DNA from 3 places in the Oenococcus kitaharae DSM 17330 genome. Region 1 is predicted to be linked to each of the others. Evidence: predicted binding sites of a transcription regulator. Region 1 holds the regulator's gene; each other region holds the start of a gene.
The links. Region 1 encodes LexA, which represses DNA repair genes until DNA is damaged. Its sites were predicted from a motif close to CNAACANNTGTTNG; they were not measured.
Positions count from the first base shown of each region.

Region 2: the regulator LexA is predicted to act here: its motif matches at 2,736-2,749, upstream of OKIT_RS03190 (glycoside hydrolase domain-containing protein).
Region 3: the regulator LexA is predicted to act here: its motif matches at 3,469-3,482, upstream of OKIT_RS00265 (AbiH family protein).

Region 1 is NZ_CM001398.1:1,439,445-1,446,907, reverse strand. Features, by position in the region: gene OKIT_RS07260 (DNA internalization-related competence protein ComEC/Rec2) at 1-572, shown strand, start outside; gene holA (DNA polymerase III subunit delta) at 559-1,560, shown strand; gene OKIT_RS09715 (CPBP family intramembrane glutamic endopeptidase) at 1,557-2,030, opposite strand; tRNA gene OKIT_RS07245 (tRNA-Ser) at 2,465-2,553, opposite strand; gene lexA (transcriptional repressor LexA) at 2,604-3,242, opposite strand; gene OKIT_RS07235 (DUF896 domain-containing protein) at 3,371-3,676, shown strand; gene OKIT_RS07230 (YneF family protein) at 3,680-3,886, shown strand; gene OKIT_RS07225 (lysophospholipid acyltransferase family protein) at 3,916-4,539, opposite strand; gene OKIT_RS07220 (GIY-YIG nuclease family protein) at 4,560-5,552, shown strand; gene rpsB (30S ribosomal protein S2) at 5,687-6,481, shown strand; gene tsf (translation elongation factor Ts) at 6,525-7,403, shown strand; gene pyrH (UMP kinase) at 7,408-7,463, shown strand, end outside.
Region 2 is NZ_CM001398.1:636,191-643,653, reverse strand. Features, by position in the region: gene OKIT_RS03200 (hypothetical protein) at 1-209, shown strand, start outside; gene OKIT_RS03195 (hypothetical protein) at 510-1,181, opposite strand; gene OKIT_RS09365 (hypothetical protein) at 1,197-1,886, opposite strand; gene OKIT_RS03190 (glycoside hydrolase domain-containing protein) at 1,917-2,660, opposite strand; gene OKIT_RS03185 (peptidoglycan-binding protein) at 2,883-3,362, opposite strand; gene OKIT_RS03175 (ABC transporter permease) at 4,152-5,273, opposite strand; gene OKIT_RS03170 (ABC transporter ATP-binding protein) at 5,270-5,959, opposite strand; gene OKIT_RS03165 (hypothetical protein) at 5,961-6,398, opposite strand; gene OKIT_RS03160 (hypothetical protein) at 6,419-7,165, opposite strand; gene OKIT_RS03155 (Rgg family transcriptional regulator) at 7,242-7,463, opposite strand, start outside.
Region 3 is NZ_CM001398.1:52,985-60,447, reverse strand. Features, by position in the region: gene OKIT_RS00280 (lipopolysaccharide biosynthesis protein) at 1-791, shown strand, start outside; gene OKIT_RS00275 (glycosyltransferase family 39 protein) at 871-2,397, shown strand; gene OKIT_RS00270 (SAV1803-related protein) at 2,900-3,400, opposite strand; gene OKIT_RS00265 (AbiH family protein) at 3,542-4,498, shown strand; gene OKIT_RS00260 (hypothetical protein) at 4,615-4,845, opposite strand; gene OKIT_RS00255 (hypothetical protein) at 4,973-5,341, shown strand; gene OKIT_RS00250 (hypothetical protein) at 5,422-5,808, shown strand; gene OKIT_RS00245 (hypothetical protein) at 6,010-6,807, shown strand; gene OKIT_RS09450 (hypothetical protein) at 7,328-7,463, shown strand, end outside.

The sequences.
Region 1 (7,463 bases):
CCAAGGATATTCTTAATCTCATGAGCGTCAAACATATACTGATTCCAGCTGGTATGAAGCAGACGGACCCCTTTAAAATTCAGCTTCAGCCTTTCATAAAAGCAGGAACTCAGGTTATTGAAGTAACCAATTCATCAAATCTGCCAGGTTTTCCTTTTAAAATATTGCATCCCTTTGGGCAGGGTAAAGCTGAGAATGAGGATTCAATCGCACTGTGGACGACTTTGGGTCCGCTAAGATTCTTCACTGCTGGAGATTTGCCTAAAGAAGGGGAAAATCAGATTAGCCGCAGGTTTCCAGGACTGAAAGTCGATTTGCTCAAATTAGGGCATCATGGTTCAAATACCTCTAGCGACGCTGAGGTTCTCAAAAAATGGCAAGTAACCTATGGACTAATTTCAGCAGGTCGTCATAATCGCTATGGTCATCCCAAAGCAGAGGTCATTTCTTTGATGGATAAACTTCATGTTCACGTTTTTAACACCCAGACCAATGGTGCAATCCGTTTTCGTTATACTGGACACAAGGGCTTTTTTGAGACTTTTACGAGAGATTTTGATGACACCGAGTGATTTTAGTAAACAATTGCAAAGACAGAATACCTTACCATCGGTTCTTTTATTCTCTGGCCAGGAAGATTTTTTAGCAGAACAGAGTTTTAAAAAAATCGAGCAGTCAATCGAAGCGAATTTTCGTTCTTGGGACTTTGTTAGAAGTGATATGAGAGATCAGTCAGTTCCAGCTGTTCTACAAGATGTTGCCACAATGTCTTTCAGTGGTGGACGGCGTTTTGTTATCATGGATCAACCTGTTTTTTTGACATCTAAGGGCAGTTTGGAAAAGCAGGATGAAAAGATTTTTTTGAATTATCTTCAGAATCCCGAATCGGAAAATACCTTGATCGTAAATACAGTTGGTATTGAAATAGATAAACGCAAAAAAATCGTTAAAACTCTTCTTAAGAGTGGGGAACAGGTTGATTTTGAACCATTGCCTGAGAGAGAAGTTTTCAAAATTGTCAAACGGCATCTGTCACTAGCTCATGTATTAATAGCTGACGATGTTATTAACTACTATCTGCGCCGTTTGGCTTTTGACCTGCGACTGGTCATGACTAATTTGGACAAACTAATACTTTTTGGTGTTTCAGGGAAAGCCATTGGGCATGAAGAAATCAATGAACTAGTTACTGCCGAATTGAATGAATCTGCTTTCGATCTGGTCACTGAGATTAACCGGCGCCATTTGGATAAAGCCTTGCAGCTGTACGTTAATCTTATTGATCGAGGAGAAGCGCCTATTCGAATCAATGCACTGCTTCAATCCCAGTACCGTCTTTTGATTCAAGCTAAAGCTCTATCAATCAATGATACGCAACTTGCTCAAAAACTTAAAATACATCCGTATAGGGCAAAATTAGCTAATCAAGCTGTCAGCGTCCAAACGATGCCGCAATTGTCGAATGCCTACTTGGATTTAGCCAAAATTGATTTTCGACTCAAGTCGACAACACTAGATCCGACGATGTTATTTGAAATGTTTCTTTCAAATAATGTTTAGGACCATTTTTTAGATACCTCGACCAGATTATTTTTTTTGAATATGCGAAATGTATAATACAGAAAAATAATCAATAGGATACCTTGAAAAGCGAACTGAGTCACGGTTACTTTGGGATTGCCAAGTCCGAAAATGGCTTGCGGATTAGCTGCGAAAGCCAAACCATCGATGAGAGCATGGATCAGGATTGTGACCGACAGGTTTTTACTGAATATGTAGGCGGAGGCGAAAATCAGCCCGAGGGCAAAAACGTAAATCATTTGAATAGCTGTCACGGCTATGCTGGCTGAAAAGAGGTTTATCAGATGCAGGCCTGCAAAAAACATCGCTGACAACAAATTTGCTGCTAAGAAACTAAATGTGCGGCCGCCTCCTGACAACAGATTCCCCAACATTAATCCACGTGCCGCATACTCTTCAAAAATACCGACCGAGAGCGAAACTGCGACAGCAGTAAAAAGTTCAAACAACGTTAGATGATGTTTTTGGCTTGAAAACACAAGAAAATTTATCACAATAAACAAGATACTTGGCGAGGCTACTTTCAATCCAAGAAAGAAACCGTGATTAAAGAATGAAACTCTGATTTTAAAAAAGAAGTGATTAAAAAGGAAAATAAAAAGTATGGCAAATGTTTCACCTAAAATAGCTAGCCAGCTTAACAAAACAGGATCTCGATTTGCTGCAAGTGTACTGTTATAAAATAACGAACGGTAAACAGAAATAAGAATTGAACCCAGGATTGAACCAAGGATCAATGAAATAATCGTTGAGAAAAAGATTAAAAAAGATTTTAAGAGGACGTCTCTTTTGCTTTTCACTGCAGTGCATTGCTCCCTTTTTAATTAATAGACAAATATTGACCCAAAATGATATCTGATCTGTCCGTTTGAGAGAAATTGGAAGGAGACACGGGGATTCGAACCCCGGCGCCGACTCTACATCGGTTCGGCGGATTTCGAGTCCGCTGCATTACCGCTCTGCCATATCTCCGAGCTACAAAAACCATTCTAACAAATAAGCGGCTTTTTCAGCAATAAAGTTTAATAAATTGAATTACGATACAGACCAACAACTTTGCCCAAAATAGCGACATTATGGACAATAATCGGTGCCATGGTGTCATTTTCAGGTTGCAAGCGATAATGGCCTGCTTCCTTGAAGAAACGCTTGACCGTGGCTTCGCCTTCGCCATTGCCAAAGTCACTAGTCATGGCCACAACAATATCGCCATTGTCTGCATAATCTTGTTTACGAACAAAAACCATATCGCCATCCAAAATGCCGATATTGATCATCGAAGTACCGGACACACGCAGGACGAAAAGGTCACCTTCAAAACGCTCAAGGTCATCTGGAAGGGGAAGAAACTCGGTGGCATTTTGTTCGACGGCCAAGATAGGTATACCTGCAGTGACAATTCCGATGACTGGCACTTTACCGGGAGTTACTGGCACGCCTAGCGCTCTGAGACCTTTTTCAGTGATTTCGATAGCACGCGGTTTAGTTGGATCTTTATGTAGTAATCCGTGTTTTTCCAGACGCTCAATATGGCCATGGACAGTTGAAGTAGATGAAAGCCCCACTGCTTCGCCAATTTCACGCACCGTAGGAGGGTATCCTTTTTCGTTCTGTTTTTCGTATATATAGCGGAGAACACCGAGTTGTTTTGTTTCAGTCATTTGAATCCCTTCCTGCTAAGATATTGCTATATGCAATTATAGCCAAACATTTCAAGTAAAACAAACACATGTTCGTTAAATTTAAGAAAATCATTATTTTTTGTATAATGCAAGTATGGAGATTTCTGATGACTGATAATTCAAGATCCGAAGAGGAACATAATGAACCGAAATTCATCGTTGACGAAGATGAACAGGCCGCAAATGAGGCTTTGAGAGCAAGAATTAACGAACTAGCTGCAAAGCAAAAGACGGCTCAGGGATTAACCGAGTCAGAGAAAGAAGAGCAGAAAACACTTCGAGCGGCTTTTTTGGCAAATTTTCGTAAAGCTTTTCGGTCTCAGGTTGAAATGATGCAGATTTTCGATAAGAATGGTAAGGAAGTTACTCCTAAAAAGGTAATTGATATTCAAAAAAAGAAAGGACTGAGATAGTAGATGAACTGGATATGGTTTGTGCTGATTGGATTGGTTATTGGTTTTGCGGCGGGAATGATAGTTTCTCGTTTTACACTGAAAAGTTATCTTAAAAAGAACCCACCAATCAATGAGCAGATGCTTCGTCAGTTGGGTGCTTCAATGGGCAGAAATTTGAGCCAAAAGCAGATCAATCAGATGATGGCACAAATGAAAAAAAATTATTAAAAAAACAAACCCAATTTGAGGTTTGTTTTTTAGTCTTGATTCTTTTTTTCTGGATGCTGGTCAACGTAATGCCAATCTTTATCGATTTGCTGATCAAGTTTGGTAAACGCAGCCTGCATCTTATTAATCGTATCAGCCATCGAATCTTTTCGTCCCACCTCAATAAGCGGGCCAAAAGCGATCGTAGACGACCCTCTTTTAAATAAACCCTTGAAAGCTAATGGTCCTTGATAGACTACTGGCAGAAGGCTTTTACCAGACATTTTGGCAATTACTACCGCACCGCCTTCTAATTGGGAGGAGTGCCTAGAACCGGAAGGGAAAATCATGAAATTTCGGCTGCCGCTTTTCAATTCTTTAACGGGAATTTTAATCGCCGACGGGCCTGGATTTTGTCTATCGACAGAGAATACGCCAACTTTTCGAAGGGCCCAGGCGAAAAGTTTGTTTTTAAATAGTTCTTTCTTTCCCATGAAAATGAACTTCTTGGGCAGTAGAGCAATGGCAAACCACAAGGGATCCCACCAAGTGCGATGCGGCGCAACGAGAATGAATTGTTCATTTTCAGGGATATTAGTGCGGCCCTGAATGTTTAATTTGCCGTTAATTATCCAGCGAATTGCTTGAATGATTCGAAAAAGGAACACATACATGACTATTATTATATAGAGAAATGTCAAAAAACACCTTACAAACGCAGGAAAAGATTGAAAATGTGACAGATTCACTGCAAATTATTCAGAATAATTCCTTGCCCAAATTTGGGATTGATGCTTTGATTTTAGCCGATTTTATCGATGACAGCCGATCTCAAAGGCAGAGAGCTGCTGACTTTGGATCCGGCAGCGGCATCATCGGGTTGGCTTACGCACGTAAAAGCAGCGGCAAAATTTCGTTGATTGAAATTGATTCAGATTTATTCGAATTGGAAAAAAGATCAATTCAACTGAATAATCTTGAAGATCGGGTTCAAAGTTTCCAGGCAGACGTTAATCAGCTTGCTGACATTTTTCCATTGAATTCGCTGGATCTGATTATGTCTAACCCACCATATTTTGATGAGAAGGATTACGCTTCCAAGAGCCCGGACCCATCCCGGTCGCTTGCAAGACATGGCCGTAACTTCAATTTGCATACGCTTTTCTCACAGTCAAAAAAATATCTGAAATCAAGGGGCAAACTATATTTTGTATATCGTGCTGAAAAAATAGCGAATATTTTCAGTGAGGCAATTGCAAATGGGTTTGGCATTAGCAAAATACGATTCGTCTACGGCAAGGCAGAGAGCCAAGCTAAAATGGTTCTCGTCAAGGCTATCAAACAGGCCAGCAATGCAAAAGTTCAGATCGATAAGCCGCTTGTAATTTATAATCGGCAGGATAATTACACACCTGAAATCAAAGAGCTGCTTCAAAAAAGAGATTATTATTTTTATGTTATCCAGACGGCAGATAATTTTCTTTACGCAGGAACGAGTGATGATGTCGACCGTCGTTTTGCTGCCCACCAGGCCAAGAGAGGTGCTAAATTTACAAAAGTAGATAAACACCATCCGCTGACTTTAGTTTATCGTGAAAAATTTTCGAGCAAACATGAGGCTTTAAGTTTTGAAAGCCGTTTTAAACGCTTGACCCGTGCGGAGAAGGAACGGTATATAGGCTTGTAATTGCCCCGCAATTCAGGTAAACTATTAAACGGCATTCGCCAATACACAGCAGAAATAGATGCTTTGCCCGTTGCTCTTTGGAGTCGGCAAAGCAGTAGAAGTTTCTGCAAGGACAAAAACATTAGGAGGCCAAAATGGCTGCAATTTCAATGAAAGAACTTTTAGAGGCCGGCGCACACTTCGGTCATCAGACTAGGCGCTGGGATCCAAGGATGGATGAATATATCTTTACCTCTCGTAATGGTATTCATATCATCGATTTACAAAAAACTTTACGTATGGCAGATGATGCCTATAACTGGGTCAAAGGCGAAGCAGCCGATGGCGCAAACTTCTTGTTTGTCGGAACTAAAAAACAAGCTACCGAAGCAATCGAAGAAGAAGCAAAACGCGCCGGCGTTGCCTATGTTAATCATCGTTGGCTTGGCGGCACTCTGACTAACTGGAATACGATCAAGACTCGTATCAACCGTTTAAAGGAACTCAGAGCCGCTGAAGAAGACGGTTCCTTTGACAAGCTTCCTAAGAAAGAGGCTTCTCAGTTGGGCAAACAAAAAGCAAAGTTGGAAAAGTTCCTTGGTGGCATTGCGGACATGGAAGACATTCCTGATGTTATGTTTGTGGTTGACCCAAAAACAGAAGAAATCGCTGTTAAAGAAGCACGTACATTAAATATTCCGGTCGTAGCAATGATCGATACTAACGGAAACCCAGACTTGGTTGACGTTAAGATCCCTGCAAACGATGATGCAATTCGTGCAGTTAAATTAATTACTTCGAAGATGGCAGACGCCATTATTGAAGGCCGCCAGGGACAAGACGCAGGCGAGGCTTCTGTTGAAGAAGGCTTCGCTGATGCGGCTGGCGAGCAGGTAGACGCAGGTCAGCCTGTTGATACAGAAGACAAAGAAGTTTCATCAAACAACTAAAAATAAGTCGCCTTTTTAGGCGATTTTTTGTGAGGTAAAGAAAATGGCACAAATTACTGCAGCACAAGTTAAAGAACTGCGCGAAAAAACCAGCGCAGGTATCATGGATGCAAAAAAAGCGCTCGTCCAAGCTGATGGCGATATGGCAAAAGCCATTGACCTTTTGAAAGAACGCGGCGTGGCTAAGGCAGCGAAAAAGGCAGATCGTGTGGCTGCTGAAGGTATGACCTATGTCGCTGAGGAAGGCAATCGTTCAGTGATTGTTGAGTTGAATTCGGAAACTGATTTCGTTGCCAGCAATGATCAGTTTTTGGCACTTCTGCATACGGTAGCATCTACAATCCTCAAAAATAAGCCGGCAGATTTAAAAGCCGCACTGGCTTTGCCTGTTGATGACGGCACCCTTAATGACGAAATCGTACAGACATCGGCACACACTGGCGAAAAAATTACGCTTCGCCGTTTCAGCCTGATTGAGAAAAAAGATGACGAGGTTTTTGGTAATTATTCACATCTTGGCGGTCAGATTTCAGTCATCGCTTTGCTTAAAGGCGGAAATGCTGCAGTTGCAAAAGACATTGCGATGCATATCGCAGCCATTGCACCGAAATATCTCAGCAGAGAAGATGTTCCAAGTGAAGTTGTTGAACACGAAAAGGCAATCCAGATGAAAGCCGATGATTTGGGCGGCAAGCCTGATAGCATCAAAGAAAAAATTGTTGAGGGCCGTTTAGGCAAATTCTTGGATGAATTGGCATTGCTGAATCAGCCTTTTGTTAAGGGTGATGGTGAAACAGTTGCCGAATATTTGAAGCAGCAAGGTGCTCAAGTAGAATCTTTTGTCCGTTACCAAGTTGGAGAGGGCATTGAGAAACAAGAGACGAGTTTAGCTGAAGAAATTGCTAAACAGATCAACGGGTAATTCTATGGCTGGAATAGAATTTCATCGTGTACTACTCAAACTTTCAGGAGAAGCACTAGC
Region 2 (7,463 bases), 800 kb from region 1:
ATAATGCCCAAGAAGTTGCGGACCTGCAAAGACAGCTTTTACAAGCACAAGGTATAGATAAAAGTGACTTTGTCTATGAAGGCAGTGCGGCTGCGAATGGTGATTATCAAGTCGTCGTGGCTTCTAAATCACTGGCAGCTAACGGTGGCAGTGGGACAGTCGGCATTTATCTTGTGAGCCCAAACGGCCAATCCAGGCTGCGCAATTAATTAAGAAAAAAGCGCTACTAGAGCAGTGCTTTTTCTTTAACCTTTGAAACAGTATCACAATTAAACTTAGTTAAAAAAATCCAACAGTGGGATTAAAGATTAAATGCTGGATATTAAAGAAACAGCCACACAGGCATAAGTTTGGCCATTGTCAGCACAGCAAAAAAGACCTGTCTTTCAACAGGTCTTCCATCCTTCGTTTTTGAAAAGGGTGCAGCTATTAACGGCTGCCCCTTTAGTCTAACAAAAACCCACTGCTGATAGCAGTGGGTCCGATAGCTCTTCAATACTTGAAGTTAATTAATCGTCTTTCTGCGTCCCATCGATTAGCCAGTAATCAGCCCAACGACGAGTTCTAGGATTCTTAAGCAGATGATTGTAATAAGTCGTAGGCAGTTTTTCATAGAGACCTGGCTGGTCGGCTTTTCTAATGATCCAGCAAGAAGCGATGGTATGAGCTTCTTTAGCTGCCAGCCAGACAATCAAGTAGCTAGGTAATTTGATCATTTGTCGGATCTTTAAATCATCTAATGCGCTGTTAGCCGCAGGCATTGAATCAAAGTGGCTAGTTTTGGTGGGGAAACGAGCCAACAAAAACTGATCGAAATGCTTTAAGCGTTTCAATAGAGCCATGATGGCCACAATCAAGACCACTATCAGGGGCGAACACATGCCATAAATAAAAGTAGCTAACCCGATACGCCGGATAGACACGGATAAAGGAGACAGATCCATCCCTTTGATTAGGAGCTTTAAAACTGACCACATGACCTGCAGGGCTATCCAGGAGTCAGGCAGATCGAGCAGAATGGCAATAACCCCCACAATTAATGCTCCTGAAAAGAAGCGGTCTCGCTTTTTAAACTGTCGATTATGCATATGCTTGTCGGCTAACAATTGACTATAGTCCGCTTTTGTCTCAGTCAGTTCTGCAGCAGAAAAGGTATAAAAATTGTCTGGATTTTCAGTCATATCAAGTCGCTATTTTTAGCCTAGTAAAGAGTCCAATAATGCTAGAATGAGCGGATAACCAGTGCCATCGGTCACCACTACAGCAGCTGCTGCTAAACCAAAAACAAGCAACGTTGCCAGACCTCGTTGTTCTTGAGGTGACATCTGTCCAAAACGTGCTATATTTTGATTTCCTTCTTGATATTCGTTGGATGCTTCTTGCTGGCTAAGGGGTACCAAATGAATACTTGCCTTTAGTATAATGGCTGAACTGGTTTCCACACCATTAATTTCACTTTTGTTGTTAATCAAAGTAATAGAAAGGCCAACTCCAGTTCCTGAACCAGGCCATGATATTTTTAAAAGCCCTGTATCAATCCCAGCCGCAATATCTCCAAGCCGATCACTAAGTTTAGCAGAAACGTCAGAACCGAAGACATTAGATAGTGAAGCCTCAAAACCGTTTTCTAACTGACCAGCTGAAATATTAAATTGCGACTGAGCTGGTCCTGAACTCACGCTAGTCGTTAATTGAGCCGTGAGCTTTAACAGTTTATTATCGTACAAGGTTATTTCTGGTTCGTTCCAAGTCAAAGAACCACCAAGGTAAGCTGATCTTAAAGGCGTAAACTCTGTATCAAAGATCCAACTTAATTTGACGGGCGCGTCTAAAGCTAGGACACCTTCATCTTCGTGAGAGACATTGACATAATCAATCGCCGGCACACCGCTGGCACCCGAATCATCTTCGGCGAATTAATCAAAGGCCCAATTTAAAGGCTGAGAAAAACCGAGATTGCCAGAATAGCCTGTCGACATATTAGAGACATAACTAGAAACAGATCCAGATTCGAGTGCTAAACGCGTGCTAACATTACGCGTCCCATAAACTCCCGGCACATAATAGTTAGCACCTTCACCATTATTAAAAATAGACGTGATCCCGTTAAAGTAAGGGACAGCATAAGCCGTGATCTCATCATCAGTCATATCCATATCAATGGCAAAATAAATCGTGGTGTTCGTTGGCAACCCCAGTTCTGTCGCAGCAGCCATGGCTGCTCGGGCATCTTTTTGTCCTTGCCGTCTGGTGAAATAAGCCGCCGTGGGATTATTGTCTTGATAAATCGGGATTAAATGCAAATTAGCCTTCAAAATGGCCTGAGCTTCAGAACGCGTGAGATTCTTCGGCCTTTGTGAAGCGCCACTGCCCACCGACCCAGTCAAATAACGCCCCACATAAGTGACCTCCCAATTCACCAAGGCTTGAATCATGGCCGGTGTTAATTGAATCGAAGTATCAATCCCCCAGAAGTTGCGGCTTGGACTGCCGCTAGAGACCATCAGTGAATACATCGTCACAGGATCAGGCTGCTCGTCAGTGACGGGTGTGAGATGCATAAACTGCTGAAAGGCAAAGAGCAAGGACTGAGTAGTTGTATCCAACTGGCCATTAAAAGGAACTGTCGACAACTGATTAGCCGTGATGTATTGGGCCATATTGACATACAAAGCAAACTGAACAAGGCGAATCAGGCTCGCACTGAGTCCATTAGCATAAGCCGTCGCATAAGCCGAACGTGTGGCCGGTCCCCAAACGCCGTTAGCAATCGCGGCCAGACCTAATTCGACTTGAACGCCATAGATTAAGGCGGTATTCGTATCACGTTGGTAGATACCATCAGCTGGTAAAATACCTGTTTGCTCGCTATAGTGCAGATTTCAGTATTGTTGCATGCTGCGAATTTTGGCATCACCATTAGCCAGTAGCACAAAAGCTGACATGTCAAACAAAGCTTTGGCCCAGAGTGCCGTCAAGACGCCATCCGGATTAGTAAAGCCGGCTTCTGTTTGAAGCGTGATAATGGCCGCTTGCGTCTCAGATGAATAGACGCCATTAAACTCGCCAGGATTAATTCCTTTAGCCCAAAAGGCACCTTGAATCAAATAAACAAAGGAACTTTGATAGCCATTTTTTAACCGAGGGACCACTTGCGCATCAAAAGCAGCGGCTGTGGCTTGGCCAAAAGCCGGCAAGCCAGCTTGTAGGCTAATGCCTAGTTCGTGTTGCAGGCCTTGGATCAGGCCGTAAATTGTCTGCCAACCTGTCTGACCGTTTTCGGTCACGGGCGTATAGTTGGCGACGGATCCATAAGTCTTGTTGAGCCACTGTTGCGTGGCTAAAACCATTTGATCTACCATAATAAAAAATCCTCTTTTCAAAAACGAATGATGAACATACGCCGCTAGTCATGAAACAAAAAGGCGAACGTATGTTCGCCTTTTAAGATAGACCCTCTGAGAAATAATGACAAGTGGCTAACTGAATGTTTTAACTGTTTCTAAAGATTCTGTTGGTTTAAAACTATGAATCAACCCATTGATCATTGCGGTACAAAATCCGATTGAATCTATCTATTGACTGTATCAGGCCACGTTTAGTAGCTTCATAAAAACAATATCTTGTCAATTATTTTTAATCATCAGAAGAGATTTTATAAATAAAGCAAGGCATTGGTTCCGTAACCGGTGTCTAAAGAGAAGATCGATTATGTTGAAAAGAAACAGTTTTAGATTTTTACTTTTATTAATCACAACGTCTGCTCTATTTTTGTCTTCCAGTTTTTTGACAAATATAAATTTGTTAAATAATAATATTGCATACGCAGCCACAGATCTTAATCCACCTAGATTAACTCAAGTGAAATTAACGTTCAAAAATTCCCCCATCTCAATCGCTGGGCAGATTGTCTGGGTAGCGCGCTACCAAGGATATTATAGTTGCAATTATTCAACAGGGACGTCATATCAATATGACGCAACAACTAAAAGATATATCGCCTTCTATACCAGTGAATTTCTAATTGCTTGATAAAAAGTTTCAAATGTTCAATACTTCATAATTGTTTAGACTTATGAGGTATTTTTTATTGATGTGTCATACGCTAACGGCCTTTTTAAATTAACCCTTCACGAATAACCTTGATATTTTTATGCGCGATTCCGCAATCGACCAGCCAGCCATAGCAGGCAAACAGTAAAAAGCACCAAGAATAAGAGGCTAAGCGGGTGCTCTGTGACCGGACTGCCTTGCACAATCTGCACAGGCCAAGCCAAGGCGTTCAGAGGATTAAAAGAACTGTGACCGAAAAAGGCTGTTAGTTCACCCATTACCAGTAAAACAATAAAACTGATCAGAGCCGTGAGCTCTTTTTTATTGACTAAAACAACGATTTGAAAGAGAGCCAAGGCAAAGAAAATAACTAAGGAACCGTTTATTAATTGTAAGAAAAAGCGCGAACTGATCCGAGGCAGCTGCATGCCTAAAAAGACAGTCCGTGTCCAGGAATAATCGCCGCCTCGTAGATAGGGCGTTGCAAAACATAGTGAGAGCCCAATAGCAATAACAAACGAAACGATCATTCCCATGAGGTACTGCCCGACAAAATAGCCTTGAAAAGCACGAACCCAACGACCACTATCAGGTGAATTAGTATAGAGCAAGCGATAAGTCGGAGATTTCGTGTCAATTAAAAAACCAATAGCAATGACCAAGACCGTGGCGAAAACTCCAAGAGGCGAAAAAAAATAACTCGCTAAGATCACGAGAAAATTAGGAAAAACCGCTGAAACAGTCGGCTGTTCTAGAGCCAGATGATAACGAGATAGATAGGCATACCGTGCTAGTTCCTGATCACTAATGAAAAAACCTAGATCAGCTTCAGGATGTTCAGTCGTATACTGAATCATCTGTCGATGTAAGGCCAGAGTATCCCTTAAAAATTGCTGGCCTTGCTGGCTATCAAAAACATTGGAAACTTTGCTAGCTAAATGGCCTAAATGGGACAGCTGAGTCATCTGTCTGGATAGTCCTATGTAAGTTTGTGAGCCCTTGCTTGTCTTCTTTAGCTGCACACTGGCGGCTAAATAGCTATTGCTAATAGCGGCATGCGTCGTTTGGATCTGTCCGGACATGGAACGGTGATAAAGAGTTACCTGCTGTGTTTGATAAAAGAAGGTCGCGATTGGCAGAAGCAAAAAGAAGCCTAAAGGAATTAAACGGCTGAGGCTTTTGCGGGTCTTTAAATATTCAAAAGCAATTAAGTTTCTCATGGCTGACTCATGTAGAGCTTCTCATAGACGGCTTCAGAGGATTCGTTACTCGAGAGCTCTTTATAAAAGATTTGTTGATTCTTGATAAAAAAGATTTTGTGAGTGACTTTATCCAGCTCATCTAAGTTATGAGAAGAGATCAACAGCGTTTTGCCATGTTCTTTCATAGCTAACAAGGTCTTTCTAATAATTTGCAGACTAGTTGGATCCAGCCCATTTAACGGTTCATCTAATAAGACCAGCGGCGTATCGGCAATCAAGGCCATGGCTAGGAGCAGGCGTTGTTTCATGCCTAAAGAATAGGCCGAAACTTTTTTATGAGTCAGGTAGTCAGCCACGTCTAACAGCTGGGCAATTTTAGCAATCTGAGCTACAGGAATCTGACGCAGCTGGCAAATCAGTTTTAAATGATCATAAGCCGTCAGATAATCATAGAGGACCGTGTTGTCTTGTAAAAAGCTCGCCGATTGAAAGAAACGCTGCTGGTTATCTGACTTGTCAAACAAACTAATCGAACCTGCATCAGGGACTAATAGATTAGCAATCAGATTTAAAAGCGTGGTTTTTCCAGAACCGTTAGGTGCTACCAAACCATAGATACCCGGCTGGGAAATGCTTAATGCCGTTTGCTTAAAAATACTTTTTTTCTTAAAGGACAGTGAAAGTTGTTGGATGTCTAAAATCATCTTAGAGACCTCTTTTCCATTTTAATAAGGACCAGCCGGCTAGGGCTATCAGCAAGGTATCACTCAGCAGGACACCGGCAGGCAGCCAGAGGCTGTTTGAGAAGTGATTTAAAAAAGGATAGCCATCGACTGTCTGGCCGATATTCAAATAGCCGACAGGCAAAAACCACAATTGCTTAACGAAGGCTCCACTAACAATCACAAAGATCGTGGCGATGCTTGCACCCCAAAACTCTTTAATCAGAATTGAGAAGAAAAAACTGACAGCCAAAACAAAAGCCGCAGCCAAGATGAAGACCAAGCCACCAGCAGCAAGCATACTTGATAAAGGACGAAAGTCATAACTACCGTCTGTTTGCCAATGAAAAACCGGATAGGCCAGGCTGCCTAAATGCCCAGTTAAGAGAGTCACCAGCAACAAGACATCGACAGCTAACAAACAACTCAGTAAAAAGTAAGCTAACAACAGGACGTATTTACTCCTTTAAAATTGCCCGGCTTAATTCCTTGAGTCCAAAGCAGCTGATAAGCTGGGTGGCTTTTAGTCAATTCCCTGCTGACAAAAGCGCAAGCCAACAAGGCTAACACAACAAATAAGAGAAAAGATACATAATTGTTAGTCACTAGCGACCAGAGAAAATACCAGCCATAAGTATAAAAGTGAGCCCCATAGAGGGCAGCATCAGCCGACCAGTTGGTCAGGTCGCCCTGATAGCTGGCACGACTATTTTCGTTGAGTAATAAGCGCGTGGGAAACATAGCTGGCAGATGCTGTTGTTTGATTAACGTGAGCTGGTCGTAAGTGGCTTGAATCGTCATAGGATCGAAACCGGAACTGCCAGAACTGTCAAAGCCCACCATGAGCGGGCTGAACAAGTCACCTTTGCTTGAGTCGGCAGCGGTTCTGGCTCGCTGCAAGAAACGATAGTAATCGCGAAAATAACGCGTCGGCTGTTTTAAGGCCTGCTTTTCTGTTTGAAAAGGGTTCATGAAGCGACGGCTAGTGATGCCCACTTTTTCTTGTTGCTTGCTGCGTTTGATATGTTGTTGCAATCGAGCTGTGTACCGCCTGACAAATTGTCTTTGCAAGTAGAACTGTCCACCAAAGCCAACAAACAGACAAAGAATTAAAGTCAATGAAAACAGCCAAGTCGTTTTTCGCTGCCAGAGTTTGTTCATTTCAAATTTGAAGTAGATCTGATTCATATTAACGCTCCATAATTTGTCATTAGTATACCTGTTGTTTTGGACTGTGAAACAAAGTAACAAGATATGGTGACTTTTAGCTGGATTGCTGCAAAAAACTGGTCATGTAATCTTCGTAGCTTTGAGCTAAAGTGGGCCCAGACAATCTGAGCAGTTCTAAGAGATGCTGATTTTTATCGATACCTTGTTGTCTGTTGTTTTCTAATAGGTTGGCCAAGAAGGTCGTCTTGATCCTAGCTTGTGACATTGTTTCCGGAATGGCTAATTGCTGCATGTGATGCAAGACGCTTTTGGCCTG
Region 3 (7,463 bases), 450 kb from region 1:
GAACTGACAACCTTTTGATTTCTAGCTTTCTAGGCTTGGTATCGGTTGGTTTATATACTAATTACTCACTTATCACTAATGCACTCGGCGGTATTTTAAATAAAGCGGTCGGTGCAGCCACGGCAAGTTTGGGTAATTTAACTGTGAATGGGTCAAAGGAACATGTTTACCAAATCTTCCAACGCTACGTGTTCCTAAATTTTTCCTTGACATTTTTTGTCGTTTCGATGTTGGCAAGTTGTCTTGACCCATTTATTAAAGTTTGGATTGGCAGCCGATACCTGTTGTCTGCAACTACAGTTTTTGTAATTATTATCAATTTTGCAATCAATCAGATGCGGCAGCCAGCAGGTAATTTCATTGCGGCATATGGCTTGTATCGTAAAATTGGTTGGAAATCTATCATTGAAGCTTTCTTTAACTTATTGCTCTCAGTATTTTTTATTGCTGTGTTGAAATTGGGTATTGCAGGTACACTTTTAGGCACAATCCTGACCAATCTGCTAATTAATGCTTGGTGGGAGCCGGGTCTCGTCTTGAAATATGGTATCGGAAAGAAATTTAGCCCATATCTCAAAGATTACCTCGTTTATATGTTGGTTCTATGTTTGAGTTTGACATTTAATTTTTATCTATCCACCGTTTTGGATTGGCGTGGCTTTGCTGGTTTGTTCTTGATTGCGATTGTTTCCTTGACGGCTGATATTTTTATTTTTGTGCTGCTCTTTTGGCACAAAAAGGAGTTTGTTTTTTTGTGGGAACTGCTGATGCGATTACTAAAGAAAATCTAGAAGTCGGAGATTTGATCCTATAGTTTTCCTGCTTCTTGGTATATGTTTATTTTTTAAAAAATTTTTGAAGGGAATTTTTATGAAATTGAAGAGGGACACACTATTTAGGATTGCAAATATTGGATGTATATTAATCTTTTTGTTGCTGTGTATTTTTAATTCACAAATTAAATATGTTTGGAACGATGAGTCTTTCACATTGTCGATGATACCCCACTCATATCTGTCGATAATAAATTTCACAGCCAAAGATGTTCACCCCTTTTTGTATTATTGGATAGCTAAATTTTTAAGTTTTAGTACAACAAACATTTATGCATTAATAGCTATTGAGCGTCTCGTATCCTTGCTCCCGTATTTACTTTTACTTTTAATTTCGTTTACTTATATTAAGCGGTTTTGGGGACAAACTGTTTCATTGATTTTTAGCGTAAGCGTTCTTTTGATGCCCGGGATTTTACAATACGGGGAACAAATTCGTATGTATAGTTGGGCGATTCTGTTTGTTACCTGTGCCTTTTTAAATGCATTGATCATATTGAAACAGGGTTCGCGAAACCGCTTCTGGGTTGGCTTGACTGTATTTTCCATTCTGGCTGCATATACGCATTACTACGCTCTTTTAGATGTGATTTTTATTTATTTTATATTCCTGTTATGTTGGAGAAATCAGGGATTCAAATTTTGGAAATATTTATTGAGTGTTGTAGTTGATCTATTGGTTTATTTGCCTTGGATTCCGGCTTTCCTGCACCAAGTGTCAGGAGTAAGTGCAGATTATTGGATAGGAAAATTTGGCCCGAAACGAATCGTTGAATTCGTACTATTTCCTTTTACGTTAATCAATTCGATACCGGGATATTTGGTAGCTGCCTTGCTATTCTTAATCATTGTTGCTGGGCTGTTTGTTTTTCTAAAAGAACATCGTACTCACGGAAATAATTGTGAAATTCAATATTTTGAAACGCTTGGAGGTATACTTCCCACTTTGTTGGTCATTTTAGCTGGCACGCTGATTTCTTATGTAGATCGTCCAATATTGATTAGTCGGTATCTTGTGCCAGGGCTCGGCATATTTTGGTTTAGCATCTCTATTTTGATATCGAAAACGGATCATGAGAATTTAAAAAAAATTCTATTAATTGCCGTGTTTTGCCTAGGCACACTGAATTCTGTTGTTTATATGAGACGCATGCTTATAGATAATCAGAGTTTTCAGACGTGCAACAATTTCTTTAGGGGGGTAAATAAAAAAACTATTTTGATTTACGATCACCCTGTGACGGTATCAGTTTGTTCTTACTATTTGAAGAACCAAAATTTTGTTTTAGAAAATAAAAATCATGATAATGGGTTGGGCATTTATAAAGCTGTGTATCCAAATATTGCTGAGATAAGCGCTCAGCGTATCAAAAAAATATTGAAATCCAAACCCACCTATTTTATTGAGACAAATTACAATTCTAATTCACTTCATAAGAGCCGAGACGAACGCAAACTCCTGAAATATGTGAAGAAACATTTTATGCTAAAAAAGCAAGGCCAGTATCAGTTACCATTGGATGGTAATTTTAATGTGTATCGCGTTTCTAAAAAATCTAAATAATAATTCTAACTAGTCGCTGGGCAGTTTTGAATTACCACTAAGTTTGAAACAATATCTAGTCTGATTAAATTCGCAGCACCGGAGCCACGATCGGCGGCCAATCCATGCAATTGATGCGCCAAACTGAAAAAAAGACCCGTGTTCACAATGAATTGGAGAGTGCTCTAAAGTAATTAGTTATGTTTTGATAAATTTTTTGAGCTATTAAAACATCAGGATAATTTTAATATTACGTATGCGAACACGGCAATAGCCCGTGTTTTTTTAGAAAAAAGGATTTCCCAATCTTGAGGGAGTAACTACTTGGTAAACTGATCTGATGCCATTTGGTAACAGCCCAACTTGTCCTTTTGTAGTTCAATCACCAATGTAAGTAATGAGAGTGCGGTATTTCTCGTTTCAAACAACGCCTGATCAAGTGCTCCTATGTCTGATTGGTTGTTTTTTATGCAAAAAAGATCAATTTATTGTTGAACTGATTCTAATCGTTTTGTAATAGTGTTTAACAATATAGTTGCTTGATCACTTGTGATGAAAGCTTTTCATGGTATTTTCTTTCCCAAGACTTTTCGGGTTTGATGCCATTGATATACCAGGCTATTACTGATGACTGAAGGTATGCTATTAAGCCTGGATATCCAAAATGGTACTTGGTTTCGCTTGAAATGAGGGCATGAAGGACCAGATATTCAATGAGATTGTAGTATGCCAATCGATCCTTTTCCTGATATGAGAATGGAATCTTTTGTCCACGAATGTAACTGGGATTGGCCATATTTAAGAACTTATTCTCATCGATATGATGACAATACAGCCCCTCTGCAGTACGACTAATTTGTCCTTTTGCTAGTGACTTAATCTTGCCGTCCAGAAAACGTTGGTAAGATGTTTCTTTGAAATAATTATCCGTAGCTGGGTCGTATCTAGCTAACAAAGTCGCTACTGCATCTTTGTAATTTTGATTTAGAAGATTTTCATAATCTTGAAATGTTTGAGCTGTCATTGTTGCTCCTTTTGGATTAAATAAATTTTACTTCTTGAAAGCCAAAACGACATTTTTTCTTGCTAATGGGAACATATGTTCGTATACTTGTATATATACTAAAATTAATTTTTTTGTTAATTGTGAATTGGGGAGTGTATTTTGGTAGAAACGACTTACGTGATAGGGAATGGTTTTGATCTTCATTTAGGACTCAAAACGAGTTATAAAGATTTTTACGAATATTTAGATGAGCAAATTAATGAAGGAAAATTTGAAGATAATGGTCTAATAAAAGATATAGAAGATAGTATCAAAGATATACGTTTTCATGGTGATCCTAATAAACCAGAAAAGCTTGATCCTGAAAAAGAAAGGCCCTTGGTCAACTGGGCCAATTTAGAAGCAGGTATCAAAGAAGATCTTCAGAGATTAGCACAGAGTGAAATTACTCATGAAGTACTGTCTACAAGAATAGATGATTTCTTTTATGACCTTTCAAAATGTTTAAGTCAGTATTTACACAGCCAAAATGATCTAGTTCATTTGAATGTTAGTGGCAGTCAAGCGACTGAAGGTATTTTAGCGCCATTTCGGAACCTCGCATCAGGGGATCGCGATGATTTGTTTAACTCAATCATAAAAGGAAATTCAGAAATAACAGACCCAAATATTAAAGGACACTTTGAGATAAATTTTGTGAATTTCAATTACACTAATACTTTGGATCAATATGTATCTCAGGTTGCTAATATTGATGATTCTGACTTCAAAAGGGTTACTTATGGAAGCAAAATAGCCGCTGTAAATAAAAAAATTCTTCACCCTAACGGCACTTTTGATGAAACATCTATCGTTGGTGTTGGTAGGGCGGAAGATATTCCCAAGGAATTAAGTTTAGAAGACTATCAGATAGACTATCTCTCTAAACTTAATTTCGCACGGAACAGGCATGATGGCAGAGTCGATGAAACTTTTAAAAGACTCAAAGATTCGGATGTTACCATCATTTACGGTATGTCTATAGGTGAAAGTGATGCGGTCTATTTTGACAAAATAATCGAAGGGATGATAGCCAACCCGCATAAGCACGTTATTATCGTTCGATTACCTGCCTAGCTTGCAAGGTCCTATCTTTTCTAAGAAAATAAAGGCTCTTCAAAATCAGCTTATCCATAGTTATGAGATTATTCATGGTGAGGAGTCATCAATAGAAGACAAGATGAAAAGCCAGATTAGAGATCGAATTTATGTTGAATTTGATTATGAGCCGTCGCTTTATTTTCCCTATGAGATAAAAAAGAAACAAGAAGTTCCTGAAACAAAACATTCTGTTGGTTGAAGATAGCCAAATTTTTAGGGAAGCCTAGGATGTTTGGCCATGCTTCTTGGTAGAAGGAGGGCATACTTGCTATACAATTTAACCTGACTTTTGTTTTTTCAATCGTGACAGCAGCAACGGCCATTATTGGCATTTTCATGTCATGATGGCAAATACGTAATAGCAACAAGCAGCTGCTCTTTGAGAAAAGGCTGCAGATTTTTTTATTCGCTGATGGTTTAGCCAATCTGCTTCGTGAGACGTCAACTGTTTTGAATGAAAAAAACGATATAGAGATTGCAAGTGGTTTTGATTTTTTGTTGCTAACGAACAATGCAGAACTTTCTAGTATCACACCCGCCATTCAGGACGCGAAGAATTCTGAGAAGCATCAGCCCTTTTTAAGGGAACTGGAATCATTCAAGACTAGGGAACAGACGGCTAAATTTGTTTTCAAAGATCCAACAGCCGATATTATAAGTAATTTTATTGGTAGCTATCGTGAATTGTTATTCTCAACCTGTCAATACCAGATTTTGTTAGATAATATGACGGATGCTGTTAAGCGATTTGGTTGGGATCAAAAGAAGTGGTTAAACAGCCTAGCTTTGAAATTATGCATTTATCAGGCACTTTGTTAACAACCTCTAAAGCCACATAAAATTCAGATGATGATAGGATATTGTCACAAAAAAATTCCTTTCGTTTCACTGACCCAAGATTGACAATAATCGAATTTAGTTTAAACGATAGTTTTGAGTTAATTAAAAATAGTGGAAAAAATAACGGTCACATTCCAGGTAGTGGTCTTCATTCGGAAAACTATCCTCTGTCAGTGGGCACTGGCAAAGGCCACTATGCCGTTAGTTTGAGCTCAAGTATTAGAAACTATGCATCTGCTTATAAAATTAATATTGTGATGGAAGCAAAATTTGATTTGATCGATGTTCCAAATGATGGTAGTAGGAAGTCACTGTTTGGGGGGGTTACTGCACCAGCTTTGATTTTGTCCTATATGAGTCCCTCAGTCGCTGAAGGTACCAACATGTTCGGCTTCGGTATTGTTCATCTCCCTTTTCTGATTTTGCACAATCGGAAAATTAAATAATAACGAAAATACAATACAATCATTTTGAAATATTGGCCACCCTTGGTGTATCTGAGGGTGGCTTTTGTTTACAATTATGCTGTTGGACTATTTTGTATAATAGGCGACAAATAAGGCTTGCTATCCAGCAATCATTGGATACTGAGTTTTTGCTATAGGCATGGATGGATTTATTAAGAATAGCTTAATTGGGGGGCTATTATGGGAAATTGGAATTCTAATGATTTAGATGATGTGGCCAAACAAATTGTAGATTGGATATCAAAAAGTCGCCAAAAAAAATTTAAATCTCAAACTTTATCAATTTTTGGTGATATTAAAAAAACAAATACCCAGTATTTAAGCAAGAACATAAATGGTTTATCGCCAACCATGTTAAAACTTCACCAAGAATATGTTAAGAGAGCTCAAACGAATTCCGAACTTGATAATCTGCAAAAGACCTTTTGTCATGAATTTGGCCATTGTTATGAAGCGGACCAATTGGGTTATAATTTCATTCTTATTGTTCTACATGGTTTATGTACCACTTTTGTTTTTTATAACAATAATGGCCAAATTGGTTTTATTGAATATCCAAAATGCACACTCCCTGGATTCTCAAAGGGAATTGCTTTCTTCGATGTTCCTAATCCGACACCTACGAAATTAAAAGACGATCTTAATCAAATTGCTTTTGGCGGCATCATTCAGGACTTGTTGATTCGAAATCAAAAAAGCATACCAAATATATTTTCAAATTCAGTGTGTTCGAAAACCGATAGAAAAATAAAGGAAAATTTTAACTTAAAACAGGTTTGGGTCCATGATTATTGGTTTCTTTTTCCTATTAAAAGCACAGAATGTGATTCTTACAATGCTTTCTTTCTAGATCAAAAACATACAAATAAGTTTCTTTGCAAAATCCGAAAACTTGCATCTGAAATGTTCGATGCTAATCTCATAAAAAATAAACCGGATAGGTTTCAGGCTGTTAAGAAAATTACCAAGCATCTATAAGACACTTTTATCGGTACAATTCTCTGTCATAAAAAGAATCTAGCCCCTCCTTGCCCCTCATATGCATGTTCATATACTTTTCTCGTGGTCAATGAACAAATTGCTATTCCGAATAGCCTATGATCTACCAGCTAATGGTGTGGACATAAAATGGTGTCTTGCGAAGACTTGCGAGCATTGACGAATAGTTGTGGATCGGGTAATTTTCTTAAATAACATTCGTATCATAGCTACCAGTTTTTTGCTCGACAAATAATTAGTTTTCCAGACTGGGCGGATGCCATTGAGCAGTGAGACGAAATGTCATTTTCTGGCCAGCCGTCATTGAAGAGTGGCAAGGATTTGTCATTTCAAATAATTGCTTGATATAGTGTTCTTGTGTGATGCATAAATTGGTGTGCATTGGTTTTCCATTTTATTTAAGCAATTCTGATAGATATAAAAATTTTGTTAGTAAACGGAGATTCTTGTTATATGCTTCTTTTAAGTTTGATATCAAGGAATGGCTATGGAGAGAATCATGGACGAAGAAAGCGATCAGTTTCTACCGGAGATTGTTTCAAAAGCGATTAAGTTACCTGGAGTCAAGGTCGATCGGAGGGCATTTCTAGCGAAGACTTTTCATCAGCTGGAGGGTGCGGAGCTGGCGCAGCTTG